3 regions of the Sphingomonas sp. 320_CC genome follow, and region 2 is predicted to be linked to each of the others. Evidence: riboswitches for the same ligand, from Rfam matches in the RefSeq annotation. Region 2 holds a riboswitch; each other region holds the start of a gene.

Region 1 (4,500 bases), on a different contig from region 2:
GATGCGACCGCGGCGAATGCGCTGTTGTCGCCGGAGCGGCTGACCGGGGTCGAGGGCGGGGTGACGCTGACGCCTGCGCCGGGCGTGAGCATCGCCGCGACGTATTTCTACAACCGGCTGAAGGATGCGGTGGCGAACGTCACGACGACCACGCCGACGCAGGTGTTGCCGGGGGTGACGACCTACCGCGTTCGCCAGAACCTCGACGCGATCCGCGCGCATGGGTTCGAGTTGAATGCGGCGTATCGGCCGGGTCCGTTTGGTGTTCAGGCGTCGTGGTCGCACACGAACTCAAAGGTCGAGGGATCGGGGATCACGGCTGCGCTGGACGGCGTGCGACCGGCGCAGACCCCTCGCGACCAGGTTTCTGGGACGGTCGACTGGCGACGCGACGCGGCGACGCTGTCACTGACGGTGCGGCATATCGGCCAGCAGTTCGACGACGACCAGAATACGCGCGTGCTTGGGGCTGCGACGACGCTCGATGCGTATGCAGCGTTGCCGATCCTGCGGTCGCTGGTTGCCGAGTTTCGGGCCGAGAATTTCCTCAACGAGCGGGTCGAGGCAGGGGTCAGCGGCGCGAACATCGTCGAGCGCGCCACCCCGCGGACGATCTGGGTCGGGCTGCGCTACGGCGGGCGGTGATATTCTTTCTGCTAAGGAAAACGAAGGCATCATGTTTCCCCGCGAAGGCGGGGACCCAGACTGGACTCCCGCCTTCGCGGGAGAACAAGGGAGGGAAAGCGACGTCCCGACTAACACGCCACCACCCCGGCGGAGGCCGGGGCCCAGTTGGCAAGGTCGCAGTAACGACGGACCGCGCTTAGTTAGTGACATTCCCCAACTGGGCCCCGGCCTCCGCCGGGGTGGTGCGGTGGACGGTGAGGGAGCTTACGATCCTCCCCCGCAAGGGGGAGGTGGCACCGAAGGTGACGGAGGGGGAGGCATGCGATCACCCCCGTTTCCGTGTCCGCCCCCTCCGTCTGGCAAGCGCCAGCCACCTCCCCCTGGCGGGGGAGGATCAGCAGGCCCCGCGTTGACCCGTGCCTGGCGCACGACTAATGCCGCGTACGTGAAGGGTTCCCCGCAACGGGATCAAAAGGGAAGTCGGTGCGCGGGCCGGGTCGTCACGATCCAAATCCGCAAGACCGGCGCTGTACCCGCAACTGTGACCGGATAGCGGCCACCCCGATATGCCACTGGGTCTCGGCCTGGGAAGGTGGGGTGGGCGCGGCGACCCGGAAGCCAGGAGACCTGCCTGTCACGGTCGATCCACTGCGCGGGCGGGTGTCCGGCGCGGACGAGTGCTCCGGTCCAGCCGGGTTTCCTCGAGCGAGAGACGTCTGGCCGCCCGGCGAATGGTCGCTGGCGGTTCTGGTTAGGACGCAGCCGAATGACGAAATTCTTCCTTCTCCTGAGTGCCGCGGCGATCGCATCGCCCGCCTATTCTCAGACCATATCCAACCCAGACGCCCCCGAAATCGTCGTCACCGCGACCCGCGCTGCGCAACCGCTGAGCGAGATCGGCCAGGCCGTGACCGTGATCGACCGCGCCGAGATCGAGCGCCGCCAGACCACCATCGTCTCCGACCTGCTCGCGACCACGCCTGGCGTCACCGTCACGCGTAACGGCACGGTCGGCGCGCTGACCAGCGTCCGCATCCGCGGTGCCGAGGCGGATCAGACGCTCGTCGTGATCGACGGCGTGCGCGTCAACGATCCCTCGTCGACCGGCGGCGGCTTCAACTTCGGCAACCTCCTGTCGAGTTCGGTCGAGCGGATCGAAATATTGCGCGGTCCTAACTCGGTGCCATGGGGCAGCCAGGCGATCGGCGGCGTCGTCAACATCATCACCGCCGCACCGACCGAAGGCGTCCAGGCGCGCGCCAACGCCGAATATGGCTATGCCGACAGCGTGTTCGCGAGCGCGGGCGTGTCGGGCAAGTCGGGTCAGGTGTCCGGATCGCTGACCGGCGGATATCTGCGCACCGACGGCATCTCGTCGGCGGCCAGCGGCACCGAGCGCGACGGCTATCGCCAATATGGCGCAACCGGGCGGGTCGGCGTCGAGTTCGCGCCGGGCATCGGCCTCGACCTGCGCGGCTATTTCGCCGACAGTCGCGTCGCGATCGACGGCTTCCCGGCCCCTGATTACGTGCTCGCCGACACCGCCGAATATTCGAAGACGCGCGAAGCCTATGGTTACGCGGGGCTCCATGCGAACTTCGCCGACGGTCGGTTCAACAACCGCGTGGCCTTCACGATCGCCGACATCAACCGCGACAATTACGACCCGAGCTTCGGCAGCGATCCGTCGTTCATCGGTCGCGGCCGCAGCGAACGCTACGAGTATCAGGGCGACTTCCGCCCCCTCGACCAAGTGCGCGTCGTCGCAGGCGTCGAGCGCGAGAACAGCCGCTTCAACGACGGCTTCACCTTCGCGGATACCGGCATCACCAGCGTCTACGGCCAGCTGATCGTCAAGCCGCTCGACGTCCTCACGATCACCGGCGGCGTCCGTAACGACGACCACGACGATTTCGGCAGCCACACGACGTTCGGCGCGAACGCCGCGCTGGCGTTGCGGACCGGAACCACCGTCCGCGCGAGCTATGGCGAAGGCTTCAAGGCGCCGACCTTGTACCAGCTCTTCTCCGACTACGGGAATCGCGGCCTCGATCCGGAGACCGCGCGCAACTTCGACGTCGGTGTCGAACAGGCGTTCCTCGACAACCGCGCGCGCGTCGCGGTGACCTATTTCAACCGGCGTACGCGCAACCAGATCGACTTCCGCGACTGCAGTCCGGCGGAGCAGACGACCGCCGGTTCGATCTGCGTCGACCGCCCGTTCGGCGTCTACGACAATATCGCCCGCGCCGAGGCGGACGGCGTCGAGTTCACCTTGGCGCTGCGCCCGGTCGACGCGCTGACGCTGACCGCGAACTACAGCTATATCGACACCGAGAACCGCTCGATCGGCAGCGATTTCGGCAACGATCTCGCGCGCCGTCCCAAGCAGACCGCGAGCGTCGACGCCGATTACCGGTTCGCGTTCGGGCTGTCGGTCGGCGGCACCGTGACGATGGTCGGCGACAGCTTCGACGACGCCGCCAACACCGTGCGACTCGACGGCTATGCGCTGGCGGGCGTCCGCGTGGAAATGCCGATCACCGACCAGATTGCACTGTACGGCCGCGTCGATAACCTCACCGACTCGCGGTACGAGACGGTCGCGGGCTACGGCAATTACGGTCGCGCGGCGTATGGCGGCGTACGGTTGCGGCTGAAGTGAGGCGCGGGGCGATCCTCCTCGCGCTCCTGCTCGGGGGCTGCGCGCAATCCCCCGGAGCGGGCGGTGGCGGGGGGATCGTCTCGACCAATCCGTGCGTGGATTCGGTGCTGGTCCGGATCCTGCCGCCCGCGCGGATCGCCGGGATCAGCCACTATTCGCAAGATCCGTCCGCGACATCGATCCCGCTCGCCGTCGCGCGCCGGTTTCGCGGCATCGCGGGGACCGCCGAGGAGGTGATCGCGCTCCACCCCGATCTCGTCATCGCCAGCACCTACACGCCGCCCGCGACTCAGGCGGCGTACGCGCGGGCCGGTCTGAAGACGCTGCTCGTCGGCATTCCCGACTCGATCGCGGAGAGCCAGGCGCAGGTCACGCAGATCGCCGATGCTGCCGGAGCGCCGATGGGCGGCGCGCGGATCAATGCCGAGATCGACCGCGCGGTGGCCCGCTGGAGCCACAAGGATGGACGGTCGCCGAGCGCGTTGCTCTATATCAGCGGCGATCTCGCGACGGGGGGGAGCACGTTGCTGAACGACATGATGACGCGCGTCGGCTTCCGAAACGCCGCCGCGAGCTACGGCTTGACGCATACCGGCACGCTGTCAGCCGAGACGATCGTGACGCAGCCCCCCGCCGTCGTGATCGCTTCCGAACGCGAAAGCCGCGGCACCGCGCTGCGCCACCGCCTGCTGCCGAACACGCCGCAAGCCGTCTTCCCGCGCGTCCTGATCAATTGCGGCGGGCCTACCATCCCGCCTGCGCTCGAACGCCTCGCCGCGATCCGGGCGGGGCTGTGATGCGAGCGCTTAGAATCGCGAACGGCTCACCGCCCGTGCTCCTCCCCGGCGGAGGCCGGGGCCCAATTGGGATGACCGAAGTAATGACCTGCCGCGCGCTGTCACGACTGTCCCCCAATTGGGCCCCGGCCTTCGCCGGGGTGGTGGCGGTGGTCGGTACGGGCGAAGAGGCGCTCTGATGACCCGCACGCTGAAACTTGCCGTATTGGCCGTCCTGGTCGTCCTCCTGTTCAGCCTGTCGCTCGGCTGCGGCAAGGTCTGGGTGCCGCTAGACGCGTGGTTCTCGAGCGACCCGCGCTGGTGGATCATCCTCGAACTCCGCCTGCCGCGCGCGGTGCTGGGGCTTGCGCTCGGCGCCACGCTCGGCCTGTCGGGAGCGGTGCTGCAAGGCTATCTCCGCAACCCGCTCGC
Region 2 (4,500 bases):
AGCCCTTGAGGATGTCGCCGTCGATACCGAGCGTGCCGAATTCGTTGACGACGACGGCGAGACGGCGGCCGTTCGCGTTGCGGATCAGGTGGCTGATGAGCGTGGTCTTGCCGGCTCCGAGAAAGCCGGTGACGATGGTGACGGGGACCTTTGAAAGATCGGGCATTGGTATTCTCCTGCGAGCACACGCACGCACGACCATAGGGCCGCACGCGTTCGTCGCTCAGACGGAGTACCGTGCCGCGACCATCCCCTGGATCGTAGCAAGAGCGACCATATGCGCTGGCAGGTCTCCTGGCTCGCGGGTCGAGGCTCGACGTACGCCTTCCCAGGTTTCCCCAGTGGCTGCCCTTCTCGTGAAGGGCGTGTGCGTCTCGCTCACCGCTTACAGTTGCAGGGACAGCCGCGGCATTGGGAGGAACTCCCGCACCGCATTCCCATTCAAGCCCCGAAGGGCACCGGCGCGATCTGTGAGGTTCGGTGAAACCGAGCCTCGGGGGTGGGTTAGAGCAGTTTGGCGGGACTGCCAATTCGCATATCGGTAGTTTTCGATGCTCCCCCGCGAGGGGGAGGTGGCTGGCACTTGCCAGACGGAGGGGGAGGACACGGAACAAACGTGATCGTCGTCCTCCCCCTCCGTCGCTTCGCGCCACCTCCCCCTGGCGGGGGAGGATCGAGAGCGCGTCGAGCTTGGGGAACAGAGGAGCTAGCTTATCCGTGCACGACTTCGATCTCGTCGAAGCGTTTCCAGCGGTAGATTGCGAAGCTCAGCACCCAGCAGAGCACGAACAGGCCGATGATCGCAAAGCCGAGGCCATTGAAGTTCTCGCCGAGTGCCGTTGCAACGTCCCATATGCCGCCGGTGAAGCCGAGCTTCGATCCGAGCAGCGCGAGCGTCTCGATCCCGCCGATTGCGATCGCGACGATCGCGGAGATCAAGGTGATGGTTATGTTGTAGTAGAGCTTACGGATCGGCTTCACGAACGCCCATTCATAGGCACCAAGCATAACGACGCCGTCCGCGGTGTCGACCAGCGCCATGCCGGTCGCGAACAGCACGGGGAGGACTAGGACGACACCGATCGAGAGACCGTCGGCGGCCTGGCTCGCTGAGAGGCCAAGGATCGCGACCTCCGTCGCCGTGTCGAAACCGAGTCCGAACAGGAAGCCGAGCGGCGCCATGTGCCAGCTCCGCGTGACCAGCCGGAACATCGGGCGGAACAGACGTGCGAGCAGGCCGCGGTTGCCGAGGAGGAGGTCGAGGTCCTCCTCGACATAGGTGCCGCCGCCGCGGACATGGCCGAAGGTGCGCCAGACCGAGCGGAGGATGATCAGGTTCATCGCGGCGATCGTGAACAGGAACACAGCGGAGATGACGGTCGCGACCACCCCGCCTACCTGCTTGAATGCCTCGAACTGCGACAGCGCATTGGCGGTCAGTGCGATCGCGACCGCCGCGATGAGCACGATCCCCGAATGGCCGATCGCGAACCAGAAGCCGACCGCGATCGGGCGCTGGCCGTCCTGCATCAGCTTGCGCGTCACATTGTCGATCGCCGCAATGTGGTCTGCGTCGACCGCGTGGCGCAGGCCGAGGCCCCAGGCGAGCAGCGCCGTGCCCAGCATCAGCGGTTGCGCGTGGAACAGCGAGAACGCCCAGCACCACGCGGCGATGTTGGCCGCGACCAGGCCTGCGAACATCCAACCGATGCGCTTTCGGGTCGAAACCCGCGTCGGTCGTTCCATCGTCAAAGTCGTCATGCACAAACCCCGCAGCGTCCGACGAGGACCGGGGCCTGCCGAAAACGGCCGGGCCATGCGACGACCGGACGCCATGAGCGGCCGACGCACGACACCGATGCGGCCCCCGCCACATGGTCGTCGCTCAGCCAGTGTCACGCAGGCGGCGTTCACCGTGCCTCGGCCACCCCCTGGACCGGGACAAGAGCGACCAGACGCCGGCAGGTCTCCTGGCTCGCGGGTCGCTGCTCGATGCACGCCTTCCCAGGTTTTCACCCAGTGGCTGCCCTCGCGAAAAGGGCTCGTGCGTCTCGCTCGCCGCTTACAGTTGCAGGGACAGCCGCGGCATGGGACGGCGAACCGTCCGCACCGCATTCCCAATCAAGCCCTTCCGGGCACCGACGCGATCACGGGAAACGGCTGGAAGCCGCGTCCCGCGTGTTCGGTACCCTGCTTCGGGTCGCGTGCCAACGGTCGCGCTACTTCGCGACACCAAGCTGTTGCAGCATGAACGCCTGCCATTCCGAATTTTGCCGATAGCGTTCGAACCGCCCGGACTTGCCGCCATGCCCTGCCTCCATGTTGACGCGGAACAGCAGCGGGTTCTTGTCGGTCTTCAGTTCGCGGAGCTTAGCGACCCATTTGGTCGGCTCGTAATATTGCACCTGGCTGTCCCACAGTCCGGTGCCGACATAGAGCGCCGGATACGCCTTCGCCTTGACGTTGTCGTACGGCGAATAGCTCAGCATATAGTCGTACGACGCCTTCTGCGCGGGGTTGCCCCATTCGTCATACTCGAACGTCGTCAGCGGGATCGACGCGTCGAGCATCGTCGTCACCACGTCGACGAACGGCACCTGCGCGATGATCAGCTTATAGTCGGCTGGCGCCATGTTCGCGACACCGCCCATCAGCAGCCCGCCCGCGCTGCCGCCCATCGCCGCGACGCGGTCCTTGGCGGCGTATTTCTGTGCGACGAGATAGCGGGTGACGTCGATGAAGTCGGTGAAGCTGTTCTTCTTGTTGAGCAGATGCCCGTCGTCATACCAGCCGCGCCCCATCTCCTGCCCGCCGCGGATATGCGCGATCGCGTAGATCACGCCGCGATCGAGCAGGCCGATGCGACCGGGGTCGACTGCCGGGTCGCTGGATATCCCATAGCTGCCATAGGCGTATTGGAAGAGCGGCGCGGTGCCGTCTCGCTTGGTTCCCTTGGCGTATACCAGCGACACGGGGATCCGCGTGCCGTCACGCGCCGGCGCCCAGACGCGTTCGGTGACGTATTTCGCAGGGTCGTAGCCTGGCACCGGTGCGACCTTCAGCACGCGACGCTCGCCGGTTTTCGCGTTGACCTCGTAGGTCGTGGTCGGCGTCACGAGCGAACCATAGGTGTAGCGGACCCACGGCGTCGCGGTCTCCTCGTTGACGTCGAACGACATGCGATAGGCGGGCTCGTCGGCGGTCACGGGCGTCGACTTGCCCGCGTCGTTCAGCACGCGGATCATGCGATTGCCGCCTTCGCGCTGGTCGATCGCGACGAAGCCGTCGAACGGTTTGAAGCCTTCGATGAAGACGGTGTCGCTGGCTGGCGTCAGGTCGCGCCACGCCGCCGTGCCTTTGGCCAGATCGGCGTCGGCGACGGTCACCAGCTTGTAGTTCTTCGCTGCCTTGTTGGTGCGGATGATCCAGCGGTTGCCAATGTGATCCGCGCTGTAGCGGAACTCGCGCGCACGCGGTGCGACGATCGTGAAGCTGGTCGGGGCGGCGGCGGGGGCGCAGCGCTGCTCGTCGCTGACCGTGCTGCTCACGCCGATGCAGACGAACTTGTCGTCGGCGGTGCGCGCGACGCCCATCGAATAGGTGTCGTCCTTCTCCTCGTACAGCAACCGGTCGCTGGCGACGGGCGTGCCGAGGACATGCGCCTTCACGCGGTAGCCGCGTAGCGTGACCGGGTCTTTCTCGACGTACAGCACGGTCTTGTTGTCGTCCGCCCAGACCACGTTCGGCTCGATGTTCGAGAGCGTGTCGGCGATCGTCGCGCCGGTCGCTAGGTCCTTTACCTTGAGGACATACTGGCGACGGCCGACGGTGTCTTCGGCCCAGGCGACGCGGCGGTTGTCGGGGCTCACTGCCCAGTCGCTCAGCGCGAAGAAGCTGTGGCCCTTCGCCATCGCCGGCTCGTCGAACAGCGTTTCGGCGGGCGCGGTACGGCTGCCCTTGCGGCGTTCGAGGATCGGGTAATCCGCGCCGGTCTGGAACCGCGAGCCGTAATAATAGCCGTTCTTCGGATACGGCACCGAGCTGTCGTCCTGCTTGATGTGCGAGACGGTCTCTTCGTACAGCTTGGCCTGGAGCGGCTTCAGCGACGCGAGTTGCGCGTCGGCATAGGCGTTCTCGGCGGCGAGATAGGCGAGCATCTCGGGATTCTTCCGCGTGTCGTCGCGCAGCCAGAAGTAATCGTCCTCGCGCGCACCGTTGGGCGACGTCACCTGGAACGGCTTCTTCGCGACGCGCGGCGGCTGGACCTGCGCAACCGCCGCGGTCGAGACCAGCGCGACGCCGGCGAGCATCATGTACCGCGCCGTCACTGTGCTGCTCCGGTCGCGACTGCGGGCTTCCGGTATCGATCGAACCAGGCGATGATCGCCGACGCTTTCGCCGCGGATTGCGACGGGCGAGCGGCGAGGCCACCGTGGCTCGCGCCCGGCACCTTCACGAGCGCGGTCGGCACGCCGCGGATCTGAAGCGCCGCGTAATATT
Region 3 (4,500 bases), 130 kb from region 2:
GCGACGATCGCGACGACGCCGAAGCTGCCGATATGCGGATCGGCCATCACCGCGAGCAACCGCGTCCGATCGCCATGCGCCGCGCCCAGCCCGTCGGCGAGATCGGCCAGCCCGTCGAGGTGCAATGCGCCCGTGACGGCGATCCACGTCAGCAACGCGGCGCACGCCCCGGTCCAGGGGTCGATCGATGCACCTGCCCGTCCCGCCGAGGCGACGAGCACGCCGATCGCCAGTCCGACGAGCGGATAGTATCGGATCGCCGCGGCAAAGTCGGGAGCCCCGGCCTCGACGCGCGGCATCGGCAGGCGCGTCAGGAAACCGAACGCGACGACCAGCCGCTTCACGTCGCCAGCCCGACGATCTGCACCGTCCGATCCGGCTCCGGCCAGATCCGCAACGACACAAGCGCGGCATAAGGCAGGTCGAACGCCCATGTCCGGCGACGATCGAACCCACACAGGTCCGCGAGCGCCGCCCGGATAGCGCCACCGTGCGTGACGACCAACGTCGGCACCGACGGAAGTACCGCCAAGGCATTGCCGACCCGGTCCAGCAACGACGACCATCGCTCACCGTCCGGCGGCGGAGCAGCGTCCGGATCGTCGTGGAACCGAGCGAAGGCCGCCGGATCGATATCGGCTGGACGCATTCCGTCCCACGCTCCGAAGTCGAGTTCGCGCCACCGTCGATCGACCTCGCCGACGATGCCCCGCACGCTGCCGATCGCCGTCGCGCAATCGCGAGTACGCTTCAGGTCTGACGACACGATCGCGGCAACCTTCAGCCCTGCGGCTCGCCGGACGCACGCCGCAACGCCGGCCTCCGTCACCGGATCGTCCGTTCGCCCCAGCAACAGGCCTTTGCGGACGGGCGCGCCATGCCGCATCAGGTACAGCATGTGCGAACCGGTCACGCGACGGAGACCCCTGCCTCGGCAAACGTCGCCATCTCGTCATGCGTCGCCAGCGCCGCGCGGACGAGCAACGTCGCCACCGCCGCGCCGCTCCCCTCGCCTAACCGCATGCCCAGCGACAACAGGGGATCGAGGTCCAATGCCCGCAACAATCGCGCATGACCCGGCTCGGCCGACACGTGGCCGGCAAGACAATGCGCGAGAATATCCGGGCACGCAGCGGCGATCGGCGAGACCGCGGCACAGCATATGAAGCCATCGAGCATGACGGGTACGCCTGCGAGACGCGCAGCTATGACCGCGCCTGCGATCGCCGCAAGTTCACGACCGCCAAGCCGGCGTAGCGTCTCGAACGGCGTGCTCAGTGCGTCCCGGTGCAGCGCCAGCCCGGCCTCCACGGTCGCGATCTTGCGGGCCATGCCGTCGTCGTCGACTCCGGTACCGGGCCCGACCCAGTCGCGTGCCGATCCATCGAAGCTGGCGAGGCACAGCGCGGCGGCGGAGGTCGAGTTGCCGATCCCCATCTCGCCGAGCACGATCAGATCGGGTGCGTCCGCAACGACGGCGGCGCCCGCGTTGATCGCCGCGAGGCATTCCTCCTCCGACATCGACGGGGCGACGGTGAAATCGATGGTCGGCCGGTCGAGATCGAGCGGGACGACTCTGAGATCGAGCCCCGCCGCGCGCGACAGCGCGTTGATTGCCGCGCCGCCATGTTCGAAATTGGCCACCATCTGCGCCGTGACGGAGGCCGGAAACGCACTGACGCCGCGATCGACGATGCCGTGATTACCCGCGAAGATCACCACCCGGCCGCGATCGAGCCGCGGGCGTTCATGGCCCTGCCAACCGGCCATGAAGACGGCAATCTCTTCCAACCGCCCGAGCGAGCCCGGCGGCTTGGTCAGTTGCCCCTGCCGCGCCACTGCCGCCGATCGAGCGGCTTCGTCCGGCTGCGGCAACGCGCTCAAGGATGATAGAAATGCCCCGGCTGTCGGAAAAAAAGTCATTCCACGACGAACCCGGCAGGCGGCGTGCGGGTGATGAAATGGCCCTTCACGCCCTGCGGCCATTGTTTGAACGGCACCTGTCCGAACGCACTCTCGCCGTAGAGCCGTGCGTAATCCAGGATCGCACGGGCAGCGTCTTCGGTCGGCTCGAAACGGCCTAGCACATAGCCGACCTTGGCGGGTGCGCGCAGATGGATGGTGCAGAAATCCTGGCACGCGAACAGGCACGGCATTTCCTGCACGGCTACGTCGGCATAGGCGGGATCGCTCGCCTGCACTGCCTTCAGCGCACTGACCAGCCGCGCGCCGCCACGCTGGCCCTGCTCGTCGTCGCGCGCGTCGGCGGAATGGCGGCACGTGTTGCACGCGACCACCGCGACGCCGTCCTCGACCGGCTTCAGCATGTCCGTTCCCGGACGATCTTGGAATGATGTGTACTTGGCATAGGAACCCCTTCGGACAGTCGGTCCCGCACCGCGCAAAGGGCGAGAAGCGGACGCCTCCTGCCTTCGCGCGACGCGAAGCGATGTCGTCGCTCGGGGTGTTACCCGTCCGTTCGGCGCACCCTGGCCGGACGAAAGACGACCGCGACGGGCAGGTCTCCTGGCTCGCGGGTCAACGCCGTCCGCGCCGCCTTCTCGGGAACATCCCAATGGCATGAGGCACAATGGCTCGCCGCGTACAGTTGCAGGGGCAGCCGGGTGTTTCCCGTTCCCATTTTCATCCCCCTCGGCGTGAGCATCGGGGGAACCTGTCGCGGGCGAAGCGATAGGCGGGAGGAAGACCCGGCGCAAGACACGGCTACGTCGGTCAGAAGTCCGCCAGCCGTCCCCACGCCCTCCCGTCATCCTGACGAAAGTCAGGATCCAGGGTAACGGGCGGCAGCCTTCGTGGCTCTGGGGCCTGACTTTCGTCAGGATGACGGACGGTCCTCGTAACGGACCGTAGAGTAGGAAGCCGCCTAGAACTCCACGCCCGCCTGCGCCTTCACGCCCGACCGAAACGGATGCTTCACCTGCGTCATCTCGGTCACGAGGTCCGCCACCTCGATCAACGCATCAGGCGCGTTCCGCCCGGTCACCACGACATGCGTCATCTCCGGCTTCGCCGCCAGCACCGCCAGCACCTCGTCGACCGGCAGATACTCGTAGCGCAACACGATGTTCAGTTCGTCCGCCACCACCATTGCATAGGACGGATCGGCGATCATCCGCTTCACCTCGTCCCACGCCTCACGCGCCACCGCGATGTCGCGGGCGCGGTCCTGCGTGTCCCAAGTGAAGCCCTCCCCCATCGGCTTGAACTCGCACAGCGCGGGGAACGCATCGAAGATCGTCTTCTCGCCGGTCGCCATCGCGCCCTTGACGAACTGCACCATGCCGACCTTCCGCCCATGCCCGATCATCCGCACCGCCATGCCGAACGCGGCGGTCGACTTGCCCTTGCCCTTGCCGGTGTGGACGATGATCAGCCCCTTCTCGATCGTCTTGCTCGCGACGATCCGGTCCTGGACCTCCTTGCGCTTGGCGCTCTTGGCATTCTGTTCGTCGTCGGTCCGCATGATCAAGTCCTCTCGTCCTCCCGATGGCGGATCGCGCCGCGCGGCGCTAGAGCGACCGACATGCTCCGCATCACCGACCTCAAGCTGCCGCTCAACCACGCCGACGAAGCGCTCCCCGCCGCGATCCGCGACCGCCTGCGCGTTACCCCGCGCGACCTGATCCGCTACACCATCGCCAGACGCGCGCACGATGCCCGCGACAAGATGGACATCCAGCTCGTCTATTCGGTCGATGTCACGCTGAAGAACGAGGACACCGTCCTCACCCGCTTCCGCAAGGATCGTCACGTCCAGCGCACGCCGGATACCGGCTACCGCTTCGTCACCAAGGGCGGCGCGAGCTACACCGGCCCCCGCCCGGTGGTGGTCGGCGCGGGCCCATGCGGGCTGTTCGCCGGCCTGATCCTCGCGCAGATGGGGTTCCGCCCGATCATCCTCGACCGCGGCAAGGTCGTCCGCGAACGCACCAAGGATACCTGGGGTCTCTGGCGCAAAAGCGTCCTCAACCCCGAATCGAACGTCCAGTTCGGCGAGGGCGGCGCCGGCACCTTCTCCGACGGCAAGCTCTGGAGCCAGATCAAGGACCCGCGCCACTTGGGCCGCAAGGTCCTGACCGAGTTCGTGAAAGCCGGTGCGCCACCCGAAATCCTCACCGAAGCGCATCCGCATATCGGCACCTTCCGTCTCGTCACGATGGTCGAGAGCATGCGCGAGACGATCGAGGCGCTCGGCGGCGAATACCGCTTCTCGACGCGCGTCGACGGTCTCGACATCGTCGAGGAGGCCGGCACTCGCCAGCTTCGCGGTCTTCATCTCAGCACCGGCGACTATCTCGAAGCCAACCACGTCGTCTTCGCGGTCGGCCACAGCGCGCGCGACACGTTCGAGATGCTGCATGCCAAGGGCGTCTACGTCGAGGCCAAGCCGTTCTCGATCGGCGTCCGCATCGAACACCCGCAATCTTGGATCGACGAAGCGCGGTTCGGGCCGTGCGCGGGTCACCCTGACCTCGGCGC

The links. Region 2 has a riboswitch for cobalamin ahead of AC59GX_RS17010 (HoxN/HupN/NixA family nickel/cobalt transporter). Riboswitches for the same ligand answer to the same signal wherever they lie in the genome.
Region 1: it holds a riboswitch for cobalamin, as region 2 does, so the genes downstream of both, AC59GX_RS12090 (TonB-dependent receptor plug domain-containing protein) here and AC59GX_RS17010 (HoxN/HupN/NixA family nickel/cobalt transporter) in region 2, are expected to answer to the same signal.
Region 3: it holds a riboswitch for cobalamin, as region 2 does, so the genes downstream of both, AC59GX_RS17620 (DUF1636 domain-containing protein) here and AC59GX_RS17010 (HoxN/HupN/NixA family nickel/cobalt transporter) in region 2, are expected to answer to the same signal.

What each region holds. Positions count from the first base shown of each region.
Region 1 is NZ_JCAWAE010000003.1:117,773-122,272, forward strand. It holds gene AC59GX_RS12085 (TonB-dependent receptor) at 1-645, shown strand, start outside; cobalamin riboswitch at 1,061-1,276, shown strand; gene AC59GX_RS12090 (TonB-dependent receptor plug domain-containing protein) at 1,394-3,292, shown strand; gene AC59GX_RS12095 (ABC transporter substrate-binding protein) at 3,289-4,089, shown strand; gene AC59GX_RS12100 (FecCD family ABC transporter permease) at 4,268-4,500, shown strand, end outside.
Region 2 is NZ_JCAWAE010000004.1:291,633-296,132, reverse strand. It holds gene cobW (cobalamin biosynthesis protein CobW) at 1-166, opposite strand, end outside; cobalamin riboswitch at 268-478, opposite strand; gene AC59GX_RS17010 (HoxN/HupN/NixA family nickel/cobalt transporter) at 712-1,761, opposite strand; cobalamin riboswitch at 1,944-2,158, opposite strand; gene AC59GX_RS17005 (S9 family peptidase) at 2,220-4,328, opposite strand; gene AC59GX_RS17000 (prolyl oligopeptidase family serine peptidase) at 4,325-4,500, opposite strand, start outside.
Region 3 is NZ_JCAWAE010000004.1:425,555-430,054, forward strand. It holds gene cobS (adenosylcobinamide-GDP ribazoletransferase) at 1-344, opposite strand, end outside; gene AC59GX_RS17610 (histidine phosphatase family protein) at 341-898, opposite strand; gene cobT (nicotinate-nucleotide--dimethylbenzimidazole phosphoribosyltransferase) at 910-1,923, opposite strand; gene AC59GX_RS17620 (DUF1636 domain-containing protein) at 1,920-2,327, opposite strand; cobalamin riboswitch at 2,500-2,693, opposite strand; gene cobO (cob(I)yrinic acid a,c-diamide adenosyltransferase) at 2,885-3,484, opposite strand; gene AC59GX_RS17630 (NAD(P)/FAD-dependent oxidoreductase) at 3,545-4,500, shown strand, end outside.